Regions from separate parts of the Rhizobium sp. TBD182 genome, predicted to be linked through region 3. Evidence: riboswitches for the same ligand, from Rfam matches in the RefSeq annotation. Region 3 holds a riboswitch; each other region holds the start of a gene.
What was found. A riboswitch is a leader RNA that binds a small molecule or an ion and turns the genes downstream of it on or off. The one in region 3 is predicted to bind thiamine pyrophosphate.
Positions count from the first base shown of each region.

Region 1 (6,107 bases), 160 kb from region 3:
AGCTGCGGGAAGCTTTTCATGTAACCGCTCTTTTCGAAATAGGCGCGGTTGATGCCGGGCGGGAAGCGGATCGCCTCTGCACTGTCCGGGCCGCCGGTGCGGTCGATCAGGCGTTCGAATGCCGCAATGACATCCTCGAACTGACCGCTGCGTCCGTAAAGACCATCGACACCCGTTTCAATCAGCAGGCCTTCTTCGAACAGTCGATCGAGAAAAGATGTTTGCATATCCATGGTCTTATCCCAAGAGGCTGGTGTCCTGCTTGTGAACCAGCAGGAGATTGGCGGAATTGCCGAGAATACGGTCGTTGGAAATCATCAGGCGCGCGGAATGCGCGTCGCGAAGGTGTCGGCCAAGGCTGTAGGGCGTACCGTTCTTGTAACCCATGATGCCGCAGACCAGCATCGCTTGGTCGATGATCTCTAGAATGGTTTCCGAAGAACAGATCTTCACATTGTTCATGGCAACCGCGAACGCCATGGACATCAGCTTGTCCGGGTCGCTCTTGGTGTCTTCGTAAGCCTTTACGCCCGCAATGACGTTGGATTTGACCACCTGCAATTTGGTGGAAATTTCGGCAATGTGGATAGCGCCTGGCGGTGTGACACCGGGCGACTTGCGTGCTGCCGTCCTGACGAAGGATTGCGCGCGCAGCACCGCATCCGACGCGATGCCATACCACACGGCACTCCACAGAAGATGCGAGCTTGCAAGCATGGATTGAGCGGCGATTTCCGCAAAGGGTTTTGGGAATATCTGCACCGCCGGCGCCTCGCCGCGGAACAGGAAACCGTCCGAACAGGTGCCGCGCATGCCGAGTGTGTCCCAGACATGGGTCTTCTCGAGCTTGTACTGATCTTTCAGGAAGACGGTCATCACCTGATCGGCCGGGGCGGCATCCTTGTGGGTGCGCGAGGTGATGAGGATGGCATCCGCATTGCTGCCGTAGGAAATGACGGTGGCGTCCTTCTCCAGCCGGCAGATGTCTGCTTCGACCTCAATCGCGCAGATGGAATTGCGCAGATTGCCGCCGATTCCGCCTTCGGTCGTGGCCGAGGCGAGCAGAAGCTGTTCGCTTGCAATGCGGCTCATGAAACCCGCATGCCATGGGCTTGTCTCGCCGTGTTCCACAAGGCTCGATGCCTTGATGTGGTGCATGGCGAAAATCATCGCGGTTGCCGAACAGGCTTGGCCAAGCCGGGCGCAGATATCGGCGATTTGCTGTATGGATGCGCCTTCGCCACCAAGAGAGGACGGGACCTGAATGCCGAGAAGGCGCTCTTGTCTCAGCGCCTTGATGGCTTCCTCCGGGAAGCGACCGGTGACGTCCACCTCGTCCGCGTGTTTGGCGGCAATTGCTGCGACGCGGCTTGCGCGCGCGGACAGCGTTTCATCCTGCGGCGCAACGGTCACATTCATCAGGCTGCCTCTTTACCATCCAGAATGAGCTTAACGGTGTCTTCAATGGCCTTGATGCTGGCAAAGGACTTGCGGTTCAAGAGGTTGTCGGGGAATTCGATATCGAAAGCTTCCTCGATACCCAGCATCAATTGCACCGATGCAAAGGAAGAAAGACCTGCCGCATAAAGATCTGCTTCGTTTTCAATCGTATCGACGGGGGTAGGAAGCTGGCCGAATTTTGCCAGTATTTCACGAATAGTCGCATTCATTCCGACTTATCTCCCATGAATTTAACATCAGGATGGTTTGTGCTTATCGTTAATTTGAAAACGATAATATTCGCCTAAACCGTTAGGTTAATTACCACTAACGGCGCATTTGTTGTTCGTCCACCTTTGCCAGCCATCAGCAGCACCCTTGACAAATGTCGGGCGGTGTTTTCTCTTGTGTCCATTCACCAGGGGTGTCCCGTCAAGGGGCTGAGATTCTGCTTTTATGCGCAGTGACCCGTTGAACCTGATCCAGTTCATACTGGCGTAGGGACGGTGCAAAGACCGAAGGTCGGATTGCGTGTAACTTGCGCTGCCGGCGCGTCGGTATTTTCCATCATTCCGGCTCGAACTGGGTCTCCACTGTCAAACTTTGGAGCCTCATGATGAATATCGTTGCCAAGAATATCCCGCTTGTCGTCACAACCGGGCCGCATCCCGCCTCCACGAAAATCCACAAAACCGGAATTTTGCATCCACATATTCGCGTGCCGATGCGCGAAATCGCCGTCCACCCGACGGCGGGAGAACCGCCGGTCACGGTCTATGATTCCTCGGGCCCCTATACCGATCCATTGCATAACGTTTTGATCGAAAAGGGTCTGCCGCGCCTGCGTCACGACTGGGTTGTAGCGCGCGGCGATGTCGCGGCTTACGACGGTCGGCACGTCAAACCGGAGGATAACGGCTTTGCCACCGGCGAGCGGCTGACGCCTGAATTTGCCGTGCGCCACCAGCCGCTGAGGGCCACGGAAGGAAAAGCCGTAACGCAGCTTGCCTATGCACGGGCAGGCATCATCACGCCGGAAATGGAGTTCATCGCCATCCGCGAAAATCTGGGGCGCGAAGCGGCGAAGGAGAAGCTGGCTCGTGATGGGGAGAGTTTTGGCGCGCAGATACCCGATTATGTGACGCCAGAGTTCGTCCGTCAGGAAGTCGCATCGGGTCGCGCCATCATCCCGGCCAACATCAATCACCTCGAGCTTGAGCCGATGATCATCGGCCGTAATTTTCTGGTCAAGATCAACGCCAATATCGGCAATTCCGCCGTCACCTCCTCCATGGCCGAAGAGGTGGAGAAGATGGTCTGGGCGATCCGCTGGGGTGCCGATACCGTCATGGACCTTTCGACCGGGCGCAACATCCACAATATCCGCGAATGGATCATCCGCAATTCGCCGGTACCGATCGGCACGGTGCCGCTTTATCAGGCGCTGGAGAAGGTCAACGGCATTGCCGAGGACCTGAACTGGGAAGTGTTCCGCGACACGTTGATCGAACAGGCGGAGCAAGGCGTGGATTATTTCACCATCCATGCCGGTGTTCGGCTGCATTACATTCCGCTTACCGTCAACCGTGTCACCGGTATCGTCTCGCGCGGCGGGTCGATTATGGCCAAGTGGTGTCTGCATCATCACAAGGAAAGCTTCCTCTACGAGCATTTCGACGAGATCTGCGACATCTGCCGTGCCTATGATGTTTCCTTCTCGCTGGGTGACGGGTTGCGGCCCGGTTCGATTGCCGACGCCAACGACGCCGCGCAATTTGCCGAGCTGGAGACGCTCGGTGAGTTGACACAGATCGCATGGGCGAAGGATTGCCAGGTCATGATCGAGGGCCCCGGCCATGTGCCGATGCACAAGATCAAGGAGAACATGGACAAGCAGCTGAAGACCTGCGGTGAGGCGCCCTTTTATACGCTTGGGCCGCTGACGACCGATATCGCCCCCGGTTACGACCACATCACTTCCGGCATCGGGGCAGCGATGATCGGCTGGTTTGGCACGGCGATGCTCTGCTATGTCACGCCGAAGGAACATCTGGGTCTGCCTGATCGTAACGACGTGAAGGTCGGTGTCATCACCTACAAGATCGCGGCTCACGCGGCCGATCTCGCCAAGGGGCATCCGGCGGCACAGGTGCGGGACGATGCGCTGTCGCGTGCAAGGTTCGAGTTCCGTTGGGAAGACCAGTTCAACCTGTCGCTGGATCCGGACACGGCGCGCTCGTTCCATGACGAGACCCTGCCGAAGGAGGCGCACAAGGTCGCACATTTTTGCTCCATGTGCGGGCCGAAATTCTGCTCAATGCGGATTTCCCACGACATCCGCGCCGAGGCGCAGAAGGAAGGGCTGGAGGCCATGGCCGCGCGCTTCAAGGAAGGTGGCGAGCTTTACATGCCGCTCACGACCCCGGCAGACGGCCAGTAGCATGCGTGTCCTTGTTAAGGGAACGGGGGTCGCCGGTCTGACGGCGGCCTTCGAACTGGCGCGGCGCGGCGCAACCGTGGAGGTTTCGGAGCGCAATGCTGAAGCCTCGCGCGGCGCATCCTTTTATGCGGGCGGAATGCTGGCGCCCTGGTGCGAGCGTGAAAGTGCGGACGAGGCGGTACTGACGCTCGGCCAGGCGGCTCTCGACTGGTGGGATGAGGCGACCCCCGGCCTTGTCATCAGACACGGCACGCTGGTCGTCGCGCCCGCCCGCGACAAAGCCGAGCTTTCGCGTTTCGCATCCAGAACAACTGGATACCAGTGGGTGGATGAGGGTGAAATCGCCGCTCTGGAGCCTGACCTTGCCGGGCGGTTCCGCTCCGGGCTTTATTTCCCGGGCGAGGGGCATCTCGATCCGCGCCTTGCGCTCAAATCGCTGCATACGCGGCTTTGCGGCTTGGGCGTGCGGTTTCATATGGGTATTCCGGTGGATGAGCAGCCGTTCGATCGGGTGGTGGATTGCACCGGCGCTGCGGCGGTGGGCGAGATTGCCAATCTTCGCGGCGTGCGGGGAGAAATGCTCTATCTAGCCACGTCAGAGGTTTCCCTGTCGCGCGCCGTCCGGCTCTTACATCCGCGCATTCCGCTTTACATTGTGCCGCGTGAGCCGGGTCACTTCATGGTGGGGGCGACGATGATCGAGACAGAGGATGCCGGAGCCATTTCAGCGCGCTCGATGATGGAGTTTCTGAACGCCGCCTATGCCGTACATCCGGCCTTCGGCGAAGCGGAAATCATCGAGACCGGAACGGGCGTGCGCCCCGCCTATCCCAACAATCTGCCGAAAGTTACGCAGGACGGCCGGACCGTCTTCATCAACGGCGCCCACCGGCATGGCTTCCTGCTGTCGCCGGCGATGGCGCGGCAGGCGGCTGAAATCGTCTGCCAAAATATCTCTGGAAAGGAACAGGATCATGAAACTTCTGGTGAATGGCGACGAGCTTGATCTCGCCACCGAGACGCTGGCCGGGTTACTCACCAGCCTCGACTATGAAGGCGAGTGGCTGGCGACGGCGGTCAATGGCGATCTGGTGCATTCGGAAGAGCGCGCCAATTATCGATTGAAGGCGTTCGACCGTGTCGAAATCCTCTCGCCGATGCAGGGAGGTTGAGGCCATGCTGACGCTTTATGGCCGTGAGGTCTCGTCGCGCCTCCTGCTCGGCACGGCGCGTTATCCGTCTCCCGCCGTGCTTGCCGATGCAGTGCGGGCCAGCAACACGGATATTCTGACGATTTCGCTGCGTCGGGAAACGGCAGGCGGCAAGAAGGGTGGCCAGTTTTTCGAGCTGATCCGCGAGCTGGATCGTTACATTCTGCCCAATACGGCTGGCTGCCATACCGTGAAGGAAGCGGTGCTGACGGCGAAGATGGCTCGTGAGGTTTTTCACACCAACTGGATCAAGCTGGAGGTCATCGGCCATCACGACACTTTGCAGCCCGATGTGTTTGCGCTCGTCGAAGCGGCGAAAATTCTCTGCGACGATGGTTTCGAAGTCTTTCCGTATACGACTGATGATCTTGTCGTGGCGGAAAAGCTCCTGGATGCCGGTTGCAAGGTGCTGATGCCCTGGTGCGCGCCGATCGGCAGCGCCATGGGGCCGCTTAATCTGATGGCGCTGAAATCCATGCGGGCGCGTTTTCCGGATGTGCCACTGATCGTCGATGCCGGTATCGGCCGGCCGTCACATGCGGTGACGGTGATGGAGCTTGGTTACGATGCCGTTCTGCTCAACACGGCGGTCGCGGGGGCGGGTGACCCGGTCGGCATGGCGGAAGCTTTCGCCCGCGCCATTGAGGCAGGGCATCAGGCTTTTGTGGCGGGGCCGCTGGAGCCGAGAGATATGGCCATTCCCTCGACACCGGTGATTGGCACGGCGGTATTTTCCTGATTCACCTTTTGCGTTGACAGTGCCCCGTGGCGGCGGGATACCGGGAGAAAAGGGGAACGGCATGGCGGCACGCAATAATCTTCTGACGGATATCAATGGGATTTTGGTCGGCAATGTCACCGATCTTGCACTCGGCTCCGGCGTCACCGCAATCGTTTTCGAAAAACCCGTAATCGCCTCCGGTTCGGTTCTTGGCGGGGCGCCCGGTGGTCGTGATACCGGCCTGCTCGACCCGGCGATGACGGTGGAAACCGTGGATGCCTTCGTACTTTCAGGC
Region 1 is NZ_BDLN01000004.1:355,315-361,421, forward strand. It holds gene T18_RS15790 (amino acid--[acyl-carrier-protein] ligase) at 1-233, opposite strand, end outside; gene T18_RS15795 (acyl-CoA dehydrogenase family protein) at 238-1,419, opposite strand; gene T18_RS15800 (acyl carrier protein) at 1,419-1,670, opposite strand; TPP riboswitch at 1,851-1,962, shown strand; gene thiC (phosphomethylpyrimidine synthase ThiC) at 2,057-3,880, shown strand; gene thiO (glycine oxidase ThiO) at 3,882-4,886, shown strand; gene thiS (sulfur carrier protein ThiS) at 4,855-5,052, shown strand; gene T18_RS15820 (thiazole synthase) at 5,057-5,830, shown strand; gene T18_RS15825 (P1 family peptidase) at 5,892-6,107, shown strand, end outside.
Region 1: it holds a riboswitch for thiamine pyrophosphate, as region 3 does, so the genes downstream of both, thiC (phosphomethylpyrimidine synthase ThiC) here and thiB (thiamine ABC transporter substrate binding subunit) in region 3, are expected to answer to the same signal.

Region 2 (6,107 bases), on a different contig from region 3:
CTCGAAACCGGAAACCGAGAAGCCGACCTTCTTGCCTTTCAGGTCCTTCAGGCTCTTGATCGGCCCGTCGGCCAGAACGGTGACGGTGTTCAGCGGCGTTTCGACCAGCGTGCCGAAACGGACGAGCGGCAGCCCTGCATCGTGGTCGAGATAGAGGTTCGGCTGGTAGTGTACACCGATATCGGCCTGCTTTGCCGAGACCAGACGCGGTACGGCGGATGGGTCTGCGGGCGGGATCAACTCGACCTCCAGCCCTGCATCGGCGAAAAGGCCGCGTTCCTTGGCAATCACCATCGGGGCATGGTCCGGGTTCACGAACCATTCCAGCAACACGGTAAGCTTGTCGGCCGCCTGCGATTGCACAGGCGAAAGCACGCTTGCTGCCGCGACGACGAGGGAAAGAAGAGTTCGTTTCATGGTGCCGAAAGTCTCCGCAAATGTTTGAAAGGAATGAGATGGTCTGTTTCTTTGGCCCAGGGGGCGAGGTTGGCCGTTGCCCGGTCGACGACAAGCCGCAGCAGCACCGCCATGAGGGCGAGAATGGTCATGGCGGCGAACATTGTGTCGGTCTGCATGCGGGCATTGGACTGGATCATGACAAAACCGAGCCCGGCGGAGGCGCCCACCCATTCGCCAATGACCGCGCCGAGCGGGGCGAGCGGAGCTGCGACCCTCAGCCCGGAAATGAGTGAGGGAAGCGCCAGCGGCACACGCAGCCGGGTGAGGATTTGCCAGTGGCTCGCCTCTGTCAGCGAGGCGGCATCGAGGATTGTCCGATCCGTGCGATTGAGGCCGTCGGTGAAGGCTGAAGCGACGGGGAAAAAGATGATGATCGCCGTCATGACAACTTTCGAGGCCATGCCGAAACCGAACCAGAGTACGAGAATGGGGGCCAGCACGAAGACCGGAAATGCCTGCAACACGAGAACCATGGGCCAGACGAGGCGGCCAAAACGCGGGACGGCGGCAATCGTAAAGGCAACGAGAATGCCGGCGGCAATGCCAGCCGCAAGCCCGACAGCCATTTCACCTGATGTCACCATGGCCTGTCCGAACAGGAAGGCTGGCTGGCGCAGGAGTGCTGCGGCAACATCGGCCGGCGAGGGCAGGATGTAGCGGGGCGGTGCAAGCAGCCAGATGCCCAGCTGCCAGACAATCAGAATAAGAACGACGCCCTTCAGCGCATGGGAGGCACGCATCGGCCGGGGCTCAGACGCAGCCGTACCGTATACGAAGGGAAGGATGTTTCATCATCATCGTTCGGTCTCCAGCTGTGGCGATCACGGAGATCCGGGCAAAGCGGAGAAGAGAAAGGGCAGTACCGCAAACGCGCTACAGTTTCCGTTCCTACGCCGGCATGACCCGGATCAGGTTCAAGGGTCCGGCTCATCGCCATCTCAGCACCGTCAGGTGCTCCCCTCGGAAGAGACTGTTTTGCTAGGAGGGTTTTGAAGTAATGTCAACGTTGAAAGTTAACGAGAATATTGGCGAATTTGCCGCGAACATATTAGTTGTCGATTATATTAAGTTTATCAAAAATTAGTTATTTATTGAAACCGCTTTTCAATTCCGCTGTATTAGCTTCAGCTCCCAGATTGGTTGGGGGCGAACTTGAAAAACTTCTGGCGAGAGAAATCTGGAAATTTTGGCATTCTGACCGCGCTGCTCATGGTGCCTCTGTGCGGGGCTGCCGGTGTGGCGCTCGATATTACGCGCGGCATGTCGGTCAAAGCCGATCTGCAGCAGGCGGCGGATTCCGCGGCTCTGGCGGCAGTCGCCGATATGTCCGCAAGTGTTCAGGCGGCAAAGAAGATGTCGGGGGACGGTGTCATTCCCGTCGGCAATGAAGAAGCCCGGGCATTCTTCGATGGCAATCAGCGCGGCGACGCGGACTACACCATTACCTCTGTCGATGTCTCGGTGATCAAGCACGGCAATGTGGTCGAGTCGTCCGTCAGCTTCAAGGCGTCGGTCAGCACGACCCTCTCAGGGCTTCTGGGGAAGGATTTCGTTTCGGTTGCCGGCACGGCCACGGCCAAATACGAAACGGAAACCTTCAGCGATTTCTATCTTCTGCTTGATAATACGCCCTCCATGGGAGTGGGCGCGACACCCACGGATGTTGCCACCCTGGTTGCGAACACTGGCGATAAATGCGCTTTTGCCTGCCACATCGTGAAGGACGGCGTGGCAGACCCGAACAGCTATTACTTCAAGGCCAAGAAACTCGGGGTTACGACGCGTATCGACGTGGTTGCCAAGGCAACCGCCAGCCTGATGGACACGGCAAAGTCCACGCGCAAAAGCAGCAATCAATATCGCATGGCCGTCTATACCTTCGGGGAACGGGCGGAAGATACCAAGCTGCTTGAGGTCGTTTCGCTGACATCGGATCTGGACGCAGCAAAGAAAAAAGCTGGTGAAATCAACCTTATGTCAATCCCCTATCAGGGATACAACAACGACCAGCAAACAGATTTCGACCGGGCACTGATCCAGATTGGAGATAAGGTCGGCAGTTCGGGCACGGGCGCAAGCTCGGCGAACCCGGATAAGGTTATTTTCTTTGTTTCAGACGGGGTGGGCGACAGTTACAAGCCGTCCTCCTGTACGAAAAAACTGACGGGAGGCCGCTGTCAGGAGCCGATCGACATCAAAGACTGTACGAAACTGAAGGAAAAGGGTTTTCGTATCGCGGTGCTTTATACCACCTATCTGCCGCTGCCGACGAATGACTGGTATAATAGCTGGATCAAGCCCTTTCAGGCGGAAATCGGCTCACGCATGCAGAGCTGCGCTTCCCCGGGCCTGTATTTCGAAGTCAGCCCCTCCCAGGGCATCAGTGACGCGATGACGGTGCTGTTCAAGAAAGCCATTACATCACCACGCCTGACGGGCTGATGGCCGTTTAGCGAGGCCTGTTAGAGCATCGGTTGAACGCCGCAATATTTGCGGCGTTTTTTGGAAATGGCCGGAAGGTGATGCTTCAAGCGATATTGCGAAGCTGTTCAAATAACGCAGTAAAGGGCGTTTCAGCGCGGTAGAACACAGCCGGCTGGCCTATCGGAGCCTCCACGGTGATCTCGTGCCCGCCAAAATACCGCGCGCCATTCCAAAGATGCATCCATTCCCCATCGCCCGGAAGGTAAAGCGTGCGCTGCGTCTCCCCCGCCTTCCACACTGGTGCGACCAGCATGTCGGCCCCATAGAGATAGCTGTCCTGAATGGCATAGGTCTGCCGGTCGTTCTCATGATGCAGGAAAAGCGGGCGCTGTACCGGCAGGCCGTTTTCGGCCGCTTCAGTGGAAAGCGATTTCAGATAGGGGGCGAGTGCGACATAGATTGCCGTCATGCGGGCAAAATGGCCAAGAACGGTCTCGTCCTGATCGATCTGGAGATTGTCGCGCGGGCGATTGCCCTCATGGGTTCGCATGACAGGAGTAAAGGCTGCCATCTCCGTCCAGCGCATGATGAGTTCCGGGGTTCTGACATTGCCGAACAGGCTGGTATAACCGCCAATATCGGAATGGTGATAGGCATTGCCGAGAAGACCGGAGGACAGCGCACCGCATATGACGGTGACGAGACCGTCATGGCGGGAAAAATCGACGGACTGGTCGCCGCCCCACAGCAGCGGGCAGTGGGCTTGCACACCGGTAAAGCCCGCCCGCATGAAGAACAGCGCTTCGCCGGTTTTGCCACGGCTTTCAACAGCCTTGGCGTTGACCTCTGCCCAGAGCGTCGGCCAGGCATTGTGCATCAGCTTGGCGTCGATGCCGTTCGATAGCGTGATGTCGATCGGCAGATATTCGCCGAAATCGGCCATCCAGCCGGAAAGGCCGAAATCCAGCATATTCTTGCCGATGATCTCTTCGGCAAACCACTCGGCTGCGGCCGGATTGGTGAAATCGACCACGCCACAATCGAACTCGCCGAAATCCACGAGCGCCGTCTTGCCGTCCGCGCCGGTGGCGAAATAACCGGCCGCCTCCGCCTCCGGAAAAAGCGGGCCGTCGACGCAGAGATAGGGGTTCACGTATCCCAGAAAACGAATGCCCTGATCGGCAAGCTCCGCGATCTTCTGACGCAAATGCGGATAACGCGCCTCATTGGCCTGCCAGTCCCAGAAGAGCCGGGCGCCGAATGATGTCTGGCGAAGCCCCACCCAGTCCTCGCACCACAGGCCGGAGACCTTGGTTCCGGCAGCGCGGATTTTTTCCAGCCGGGCAAAGGAGTTGGCGCCATCCTTTAACCCGATGATCGCGCCGCCATAGACCCACTCCGGCAGTTCCGGCTGGCGTCCGAACCGCAGCGAGAGGGCGGAAACGATATCGGTGAAACGATCGCCGGTGAAAAACTCGATCCTCTCGGGGATCGCCCATATCTCGACTTCATGGAAATCTTCGTTGCGGAAATCGAAGACCGAATAGGCGCTGGTTTCCACATGCAGCGCATATTTGCGCGACGACAGATAGGTCGGCTGCGGGTAATTGGTGTTGTAATAATCGCCACCCGCCTTGCCGCTGACGTCAGCCTTGAAGGTGATTTCAGCGGTCTTGTCGCGGCCGACACCGGGTTCGGAGGTCCAGAGCGGAAAGCGGCGGCCGCGCATGTCGAAATAGGACATCTGTTCGCCACCGCCCCAGACATGTTCGTCCTCATCTGCGATGATCCGCAGCCACAGCCGATTGATGGTTTCATCCAGCGCCGTGACCCTGATGGCATTTCCATCCAGGGCCAGATGAAGGCGTGCGGCCTGCCCGGGTGCGGAAGACAGCGTAACGCTGTCGCCACTGACTTCGGCGTGGCGGAGCGCAGTTCGTTCGATGACATAGTCCTCGATATCGAAATTGCCGCGATACATATCCATCCGCTCCTTGCCGAAACCGGCGAAGAAAGCCGGGTTCTCAGGCGAATGAGAAAGAATGGTGTGGCTGCCAATCGCAAGCGTGAAGCCGTCTCTGGTCTTTTCGAATTGCATGACTGTACCTGTTTAACCCTTGAGACCGCCGGCGGTGAGACCGGAGACGACGCGTTCCTGAAAGATGACGATCAGGATCGCAACCGGGACGATGCCGACCACCAGCGCCGCCGAGATGACGGGCCACGGGAAAGCGAACTCACCCTGGTAAAGCTGGATGCCGACCGGCAGCGTGCGCAGTGCCGGATTGGAATTGAAGGAAAGCGCCAGCAGGAATTCGTCCCAGGCGTTCACGAAAGCGAGAATGCCGGCGGTGAAGACGCCTGGCGCGCATAGCGGCACGACAACCTTGAACAGCGCGCCGATACGGGTGCAGCCATCAATCATGGCGGCGTTTTCCAGATCGCGCGGGATGCTTTCGAAGAAGGACACCAGCATCAGCGTGCAGACCGGCAGGGAGAGCACGGTGTAAGGCAGTATAAGAGCGGTCCAGCTATTGAGCAGGTTGAGCGCACGCATGATCTCGAACAGAGGCACCAGCAGCGTTACCAGCGGGAATGTGGAAACGGCGATGATGAGCGAGAGGATCAGCGCCCGGTACTTGAGATCGAGCCGCGCCAGCGCATAGGCTGCCAGCACCGAAATCAGAATTGTGAGTGCGGTGGAAAGCAGCGCGACCATGAAGCTGTTGAACAGGAAGAGGTGCAACGGCTGGTCGGAAAAGGCCTGCATGTAATTGGCAAGCGTCGGCGCATGCGGAAACCATGTGATCGGTTTCACAGTCAGTTCCGCTTCAGTTTTCAGCGAGGTGAACAGGATCCATATTGCCGGAAACAGGCCGTTGACCAGCAATATGGAGGCCGCAATGAAGCGCAGCGGCTTGCCGGAGAAGAAGGAGGACAGACCGGAGGAGGTCGCAACGGTGCTCATGGGATCAGTCCTTCGTCCTGATAATGCGGAGATAAACGGCAGTGACGCACATGGAGAGCGCAAACATCATGACCGCCAGTGCCGAACCGTAACCGAGATCGAGGAAGGAAACAGTGTTCTGGTGAATGTACATGGCGAGCGTCGTGGTTGATGTGCCGGGGCCGCCGCCGGTCATCATGTATGGAATATCAAAAGTCTGCAGCGCCGTAATCGTACGGAAGATGAGAGCAACGACGATCGACGGCTTTAGGAGCGG
Region 2 is NZ_BDLN01000002.1:128,270-134,376, reverse strand. It holds gene T18_RS09410 (ABC transporter substrate-binding protein) at 1-417, opposite strand, end outside; gene T18_RS09405 (ABC transporter permease) at 414-1,199, opposite strand; TPP riboswitch at 1,328-1,430, opposite strand; gene T18_RS09400 (TadE/TadG family type IV pilus assembly protein) at 1,612-2,901, shown strand; gene T18_RS09395 (alpha-glucosidase) at 2,987-4,981, opposite strand; gene T18_RS09390 (carbohydrate ABC transporter permease) at 4,994-5,851, opposite strand; gene T18_RS09385 (carbohydrate ABC transporter permease) at 5,856-6,107, opposite strand, start outside.
Region 2: it holds a riboswitch for thiamine pyrophosphate, as region 3 does, so the genes downstream of both, T18_RS09405 (ABC transporter permease) here and thiB (thiamine ABC transporter substrate binding subunit) in region 3, are expected to answer to the same signal.

Region 3 (6,107 bases):
GGCCCTTGCCCGCGTCATGGCGCCTGAACCCGATATTCTCATGCTGGACGAGCCGACCAACCATCTGGACTTGCCCACCATCGAATGGCTTGAAGGCGAGTTGCAGCAGACGCGTAGCGCGCTGGTGCTGATCTCGCACGACAGGCGTTTTCTGGAGAAGGTTTCGACCTCGACCGTGTGGCTGGATCGCGGCCAGTCCCGCCGTCTCAATCGCGGTTTTGCGCATTTCGAGGAATGGCGCGACAAGGTGCTGGAAGAGGAAGAGCTGGAGCAGCACAAGCTCGGCAAGGCCATCGAGCGTGAAGAACACTGGATGCGTTACGGCGTGACCGCGAGACGAAAGCGCAACATGCGCCGCGTGGGCGAGCTTCAGGCAATGCGTGCGGACTATCGCGGCCACAAGGGACCGCAGGGCAGCGTGCAGGCGACGGCTGCGGAGGTGCGGGAATCCGGCAAACTGGTCATCGAGGCAGACGCAATCACCAAGTCTTACGGCGAGCGCGTGATCATCGCGCCGTTTTCGCTGCGGGTGCATCGCGGTGATTGCATCGGTCTCGTCGGGCCGAACGGTGCCGGCAAGACAACGCTTTTGAAGATGCTGACCGGCCAGCTTCAGCCCGATAGTGGCACGGTAAAGCTCGGCACCAATCTGGAAATCGCGACGCTTGATCAGAAGCGTGAGGATCTCAATCCAAACGATACGCTCGCTCATTACCTCACCGACGGTCGCGGCGACAATTTGCTGGTCAATGGCGAGTTGAAACATGTGACGGGTTACATGAAGGACTTCCTGTTCCAGCCGGAACAGGCCCGCACGCCCATCCGCAACCTCTCCGGTGGTGAGCGCGCCCGTCTTATTCTTGCGCGCATTCTGGCGCGGCCTACCAACCTGCTGATCCTTGACGAGCCGACCAACGATCTCGATATCGAAACGCTCGATCTGTTGCAGGAAATCGTTGCGGGCTTTTCCGGCACGGTCATTCTCGTCAGCCACGACCGCGACTTCCTCGACCGTACCGTCACCTCCACAATCGCGCCCGCCAATCCGGACCAGCCGGATGGACGCTGGATCGAATATGCCGGCGGCTATTCGGACATGATGGCGCAACGCAAGGGTGCTGCGGAAGAAAAGCGCAAGGCGGAGAAGCAGGAAAAGGCAAAGACCGCCCCTTCCGCCTCCGCGTCGCAGGACCCTTCAAAGGCCAAGGGCAAGCTTTCCTTCAAGCAAAAATTTGCGCTCGAAAACCTTCCAAAGGAAATGGAGAAGGCGCAGGGCGAAATCGCCAAGCGTGAGCAGCGCATGGCCGATCCCAATCTGTTCACCAAGGACCCGGCTACCTTCAATACGCTGGCGCAGGAAATGACGAAGCTGCGCGAAAAGCTCGAAGCCATGGAAGAGGAATGGCTGGAGCTGGAGATGCTGCGCGAGGAAATTGAAGGGTGACTTGGTCGCGATTTCTTGACTGAGGTCTCATCCACCTTTGACAGGGAGGCGGAATTGCCGTTTCCTGTGCGGGTTCGGAGGAGTTCAGAAAATGCGCATGATCTTCGTCAATCTGCCGGTCAAGAATATCGAGACATCGAGAAGCTTCTTCACGGCTCTCGGTTTCACATTCAATCCGGAATATTCGGATGACCGCACGCTCTGCATGATCGTTGAGGAGAACATCTTCGTGATGCTTCTTCAGGAGGAGCGTTTTCGTGATTTCATCAATGGCGATATCGCCGACGCCACACGCAGCACCGAGGTCCTGACCTGTCTCACAGCGGGAAGCCGTGAGGAAATCGACCGGATGATCGAAACGGCGCTCGCCTCGGGCGGCAGCAGCTGGAAACCGGTTCAGGATCACGGTTTCATGTATGCCGGTAGTTTTCAGGATCCCGACGGCCATGTCTGGGAACTGGTGCACATGGTGCAGCAGGCCTGACGGCAGCCATCTTGCCAATCAGAGACAGCGGGACTACATCATCATCTTGATCTAACGGGGTGTCTTTTGTGCTTGCGTGCAAAAGGCTGAGAGGCTTGCCAACCCGAAGAACCTGATCCGGTTCATACCGGCGGAGGGATTAGACGGCTTAAGGCAAGCGGCTATTTCCCTTTTCGTTTTTTGAGGAGATACCCGTGCGCCGTCGTCTTTTCCTGAATTCCCTCGTTGCCGTTTCGTTGTTTCTGCCCGGTATTGCCACTGCTCAGGACAGACAGGAACTGACCGTCTACACCTATGAAAGCTTCGTTTCCGAATGGGGTCCCGGCCCCAAGGTGAAAGAGGCCTTCGAGAAAGTGTGCAATTGCACGGTCAATTTCGTCGGTGTGGCGGATGGCGTGGCGCTGCTCAACCGCCTGAAGCTTGAAGGGGCGGGTTCGAAGGCGGATGTCGTTGTTGGTCTCGACACCAATCTGGTCGCGGAAGCGAAACAGACCGGCCTCTTCGATATCAGCGGTATCGATGCATCGGCGGCCAAGGTGCCGGGCGGTTACAAGGACGACATTTTCGTCCCTTACGACTACGGTCATTTCGCCGTTGTCTATGACACGCAGACGATAAAAAATCCGCCGACGAGCCTGAAGGATCTGGTGGACGGCGATCCTTCACAGAAAATCGCCATTCAGGACCCGCGCACCTCCACGCCGGGGCTTGGCCTGCTGCTCTGGGTGAAGTCCGTTTACGGCGACAAGGCACCGGAAGCCTGGGCGAAGCTCCGGAAGCGCATTCTCACCGTCACGCCGGGCTGGTCGGAATCCTATGGCCTTTTCACCAAGGGTGAGGTGCCGATGGTGCTCTCCTACACCACGTCGCCTGCCTATCACATGGTCTCGGAAAAGACGGATCGCTATCAGGCCGCGGGTTTTTCCGAGGGGCACTACATCCAGATCGAGGTTTCCGGCCTTCTCAAAAACGCGCCGCACAAGGAACTGGCGAAGCAGTTCCTCGCTTTCACGCTCACATCAGGATTTCAGGATGCCATTCCGGAAAACAACTGGATGATGCCGGTCGCGGCAACGTCCACGCCCCTGCCCGAGGCATTTTCCAAACTCGTCGTACCGCAGAAGACCTTCCTGATGGACCCGGAAGAGGTGGCCAAGAACCGCAAGGCCTGGATCGACGAATGGCTTGCGGCCATGAGCATGAACTGAGCGAGAGGCACGCCCGCGCATGATGCTGCGTCGCGACTACAGATGGTCGATCATTGGCGGAACGGCGGCGTTTGCCGCCGTTTTCCTGTTCATGGCGCTTGCTGTCTCAGCACTACTGTCGTTCGATGCCGGTACATCCGCCGCCGGAATCGTGGATGCCTACACGCTGCGAATCCTGCGCTTCACGCTCTATCAGGCAACGTTGTCCACTGTTCTTTCCATTGTTCTCGGCCTGCCGGTGGCGCTTGCGCTCTCCCGCAGACAGGATTTTCCCGGGCGGATTTGGATTATCAGGTTGATGGCTGTGCCGATGGGGCTGCCGGTCATCGTTGGTGCCTTCGGCATCATCACGATCTGGGGCAGGCAGGGTGTTTTGAATATTGCCCTTGTTTTTGCCGGTGCGGAGCAGCCCTTCAGTATTTACGGCCTCTCCGGCATTCTCATCGCCCATGTGTTTTTCAATCTGCCGCTTGCGGTGCGGCTGATGCTGGCCGGGCTGGAGCGGATTCCGGGCGAATATTGGCGGATGGCGGCAAGTCTTGGCATGGGGCCGGTTTCGGTTTTCCGCTTCATCGAGTGGCCGGCCGTCTCGCGGCTTGTTCCCGGTATTGCCGGGCTTGTCTTCATGCTTTGCGCCACCAGCTTCACGCTAGTGCTTCTGCTGGGCGGTGGACCGGCGGCGACGACACTTGAGGTCGCAATCTATCAGGTGTTGCGGTTTGATTTCGATCCGCAACGGGCAATCGCGCTTTCGGTTTTGCAGATTGCAATCACAGCAGTTCTGCTCGGCCTTCTTGCCTTTTTGCCATCGCCCGAGGCGGAAATTGCCTCGCTTGGCCGCCCTGTTCGCCGTTTCGACGGCAAGCGTGTTGGCGCGCGCCTGTGGGACGGAGCGGCAATCATTTTTGCGGTTCTGCTGGTCGGCCTGCCGCTTGTTGCCATAACCGTCTCGGGTTTGGGGGCCGATCTGCCGCGTCTTTTGTCAGCGCCGATCTTCCTGCGTGCAGCGGCGACCAGCCTTGCAATCGCTGCGTTCTCCGCAACTCTCGTCGTGCTCTGCTGCTTTGCGATCATCGGTGCGCGACAGGCCGTGGGTTCCAAACGGCACGCGGCTCAGCCCTTGCGCCTTTTGTCCGCCACGCTCGGGGCGGGGTCATCGCTGGTACTGCTGGTGCCGCCCGTCGTGCTGGGAAGCGGGTGGTTCCTGTTGCTGCGGCCCTTTGGAGATGTCAGTTTTTACGCTCCCGTTCTCGTGGCACTCATCAACATGCTGATGGCGTTGCCGCTTGCCATGCGGGTGCTGGAGCCAGCCTTCACCAGCCATTTTTTACGCACGTCCCGGCTTTCCGCCAGCCTTGGGCTTCAGGGACTGACGCGGCTGCGGTTCGCCGATCTGCCGGTTCTGCGGCGGCCGCTGCTGATGGCATTTTCCTTTGCCATGGCCCTGTCGCTCGGTGATCTTGGGGCGGTCGCCCTGTTCGGATCGGAAAATTTCATCACCTTGCCATGGCTGGTCTATAGCAATATGGGCAGCTACCGCACCAATGATGCCGCCGGATACGCGTTCATCCTTGGCGTCGTCTGCCTGCTGCTTGCCGCGGGCGGCGTTTCACGGCAATCCCAATCAGCAAGGGCGAGCATATGACGGGTGACGAATTTGCCGTGGGGCTGGACAAGGTCAGGCTGCGGCTCGGAACGCAGGATTTCGATCTCGATTGTACATTCCCGCAAGGCCAGATGACTGCCGTCGTCGGTGCATCCGGTTCTGGCAAGTCGACGCTCCTCAATCTCATCGCCGGTTTTGAATTGCCCGATTCCGGGCGCGTCCTGATCGGCGGGCGGGACATGAAGGCGCTCGATCCTTCCGAACGACCGGTCTCCTCGATCTTCCAGGATAATAATCTTTTCGCCCATCTCGATATCTTCACCAATGTCGCGCTCGGCATCAGCCCCGGGCTGAAGCTGCGGGCGGAAGACAGGCAGAGGATCGACGTGGCGCTCACACGCGTTGGTCTTGCGGGTTTTGACAAACGTTTGCCGGGCACGCTTTCCGGCGGGGAAAGGCAAAGGGCGGCGCTGGCGCGTGCGCTGGTCCGGAAAAAACCTGTCATGCTGCTGGACGAGCCTTTCGCGGCGCTAGATCCGGGGCTGCGGGCGGGCATGACCTCCCTGCTTCTCGACTTGCATGCCGAAACAAAAAATACGGCGATTATTGTCACGCACCATCCAGACGACATAAAAAAGCTGGCGCAGCGGGTGGTTTTTCTTGATCGTGGCCGCGTTGTCTATGCTGGCTCGACCACAGATTTCTTCGCCACACAAAATGTGAAGGCGGTCGACAGTTTTCTGAACGGCTGATCGCCTTATTTTCGACGCGTGCCGCTGGCAATCGCTTTAGATAACTTCAATGGCGTTAATTTGCACTTGCCAGTTTTAAGTCGTTGCCCGAGAAAAGACGAGAATTATTGCGTTCTTCAGGAATATTCCGGACTTGATGGATCGTTTTTACCGTTTCGACATTCATGGCTCGTTGGGGCGAATCTGTTATTCTGGTCTGCAATTAACGGATGATCAGGAACGTTAGGGGCAGGCATAGAGAATGAGAAATAGCATGACTGCGCAGTGGAGGCTTTTCTCCCGTTCAGGCCTTCGCCGTTCGGGCAGGATGGCTGCCGTGTGTTCCGTGCTGACGGCGTCTGCCGTATTCCTGTCATCGTGTCAGTCTCTCTTCAGCCCGGCCTACCAGTCCACCTTGCGGCCTTCGGACAATCCGCAGACCGTGGAAGAGGTGCAGAAGAACGATCCCCGTGCGCAGATGGGCGCGCGCGAGCATCCGCGTATTGTGGCGAGTTATGGTGGCGAATATCGTGATGCCAAGACGGAGCGGCTTGTCGCCCGTATCGCCGGCGCGCTGACGGCTGTTTCGGAAAATCCGCAGCAATCCTATCGCATCACCATCCTCAACTCGCCT
Region 3 is NZ_BDLN01000004.1:195,929-202,035, forward strand. It holds gene T18_RS15065 (ABC-F family ATP-binding cassette domain-containing protein) at 1-1,444, shown strand, start outside; gene T18_RS15070 (VOC family protein) at 1,536-1,928, shown strand; TPP riboswitch at 1,974-2,084, shown strand; gene thiB (thiamine ABC transporter substrate binding subunit) at 2,123-3,136, shown strand; gene thiP (thiamine/thiamine pyrophosphate ABC transporter permease ThiP) at 3,156-4,781, shown strand; gene T18_RS15085 (thiamine ABC transporter ATP-binding protein) at 4,778-5,494, shown strand; gene T18_RS15095 (M48 family metalloprotease) at 5,802-6,107, shown strand, end outside.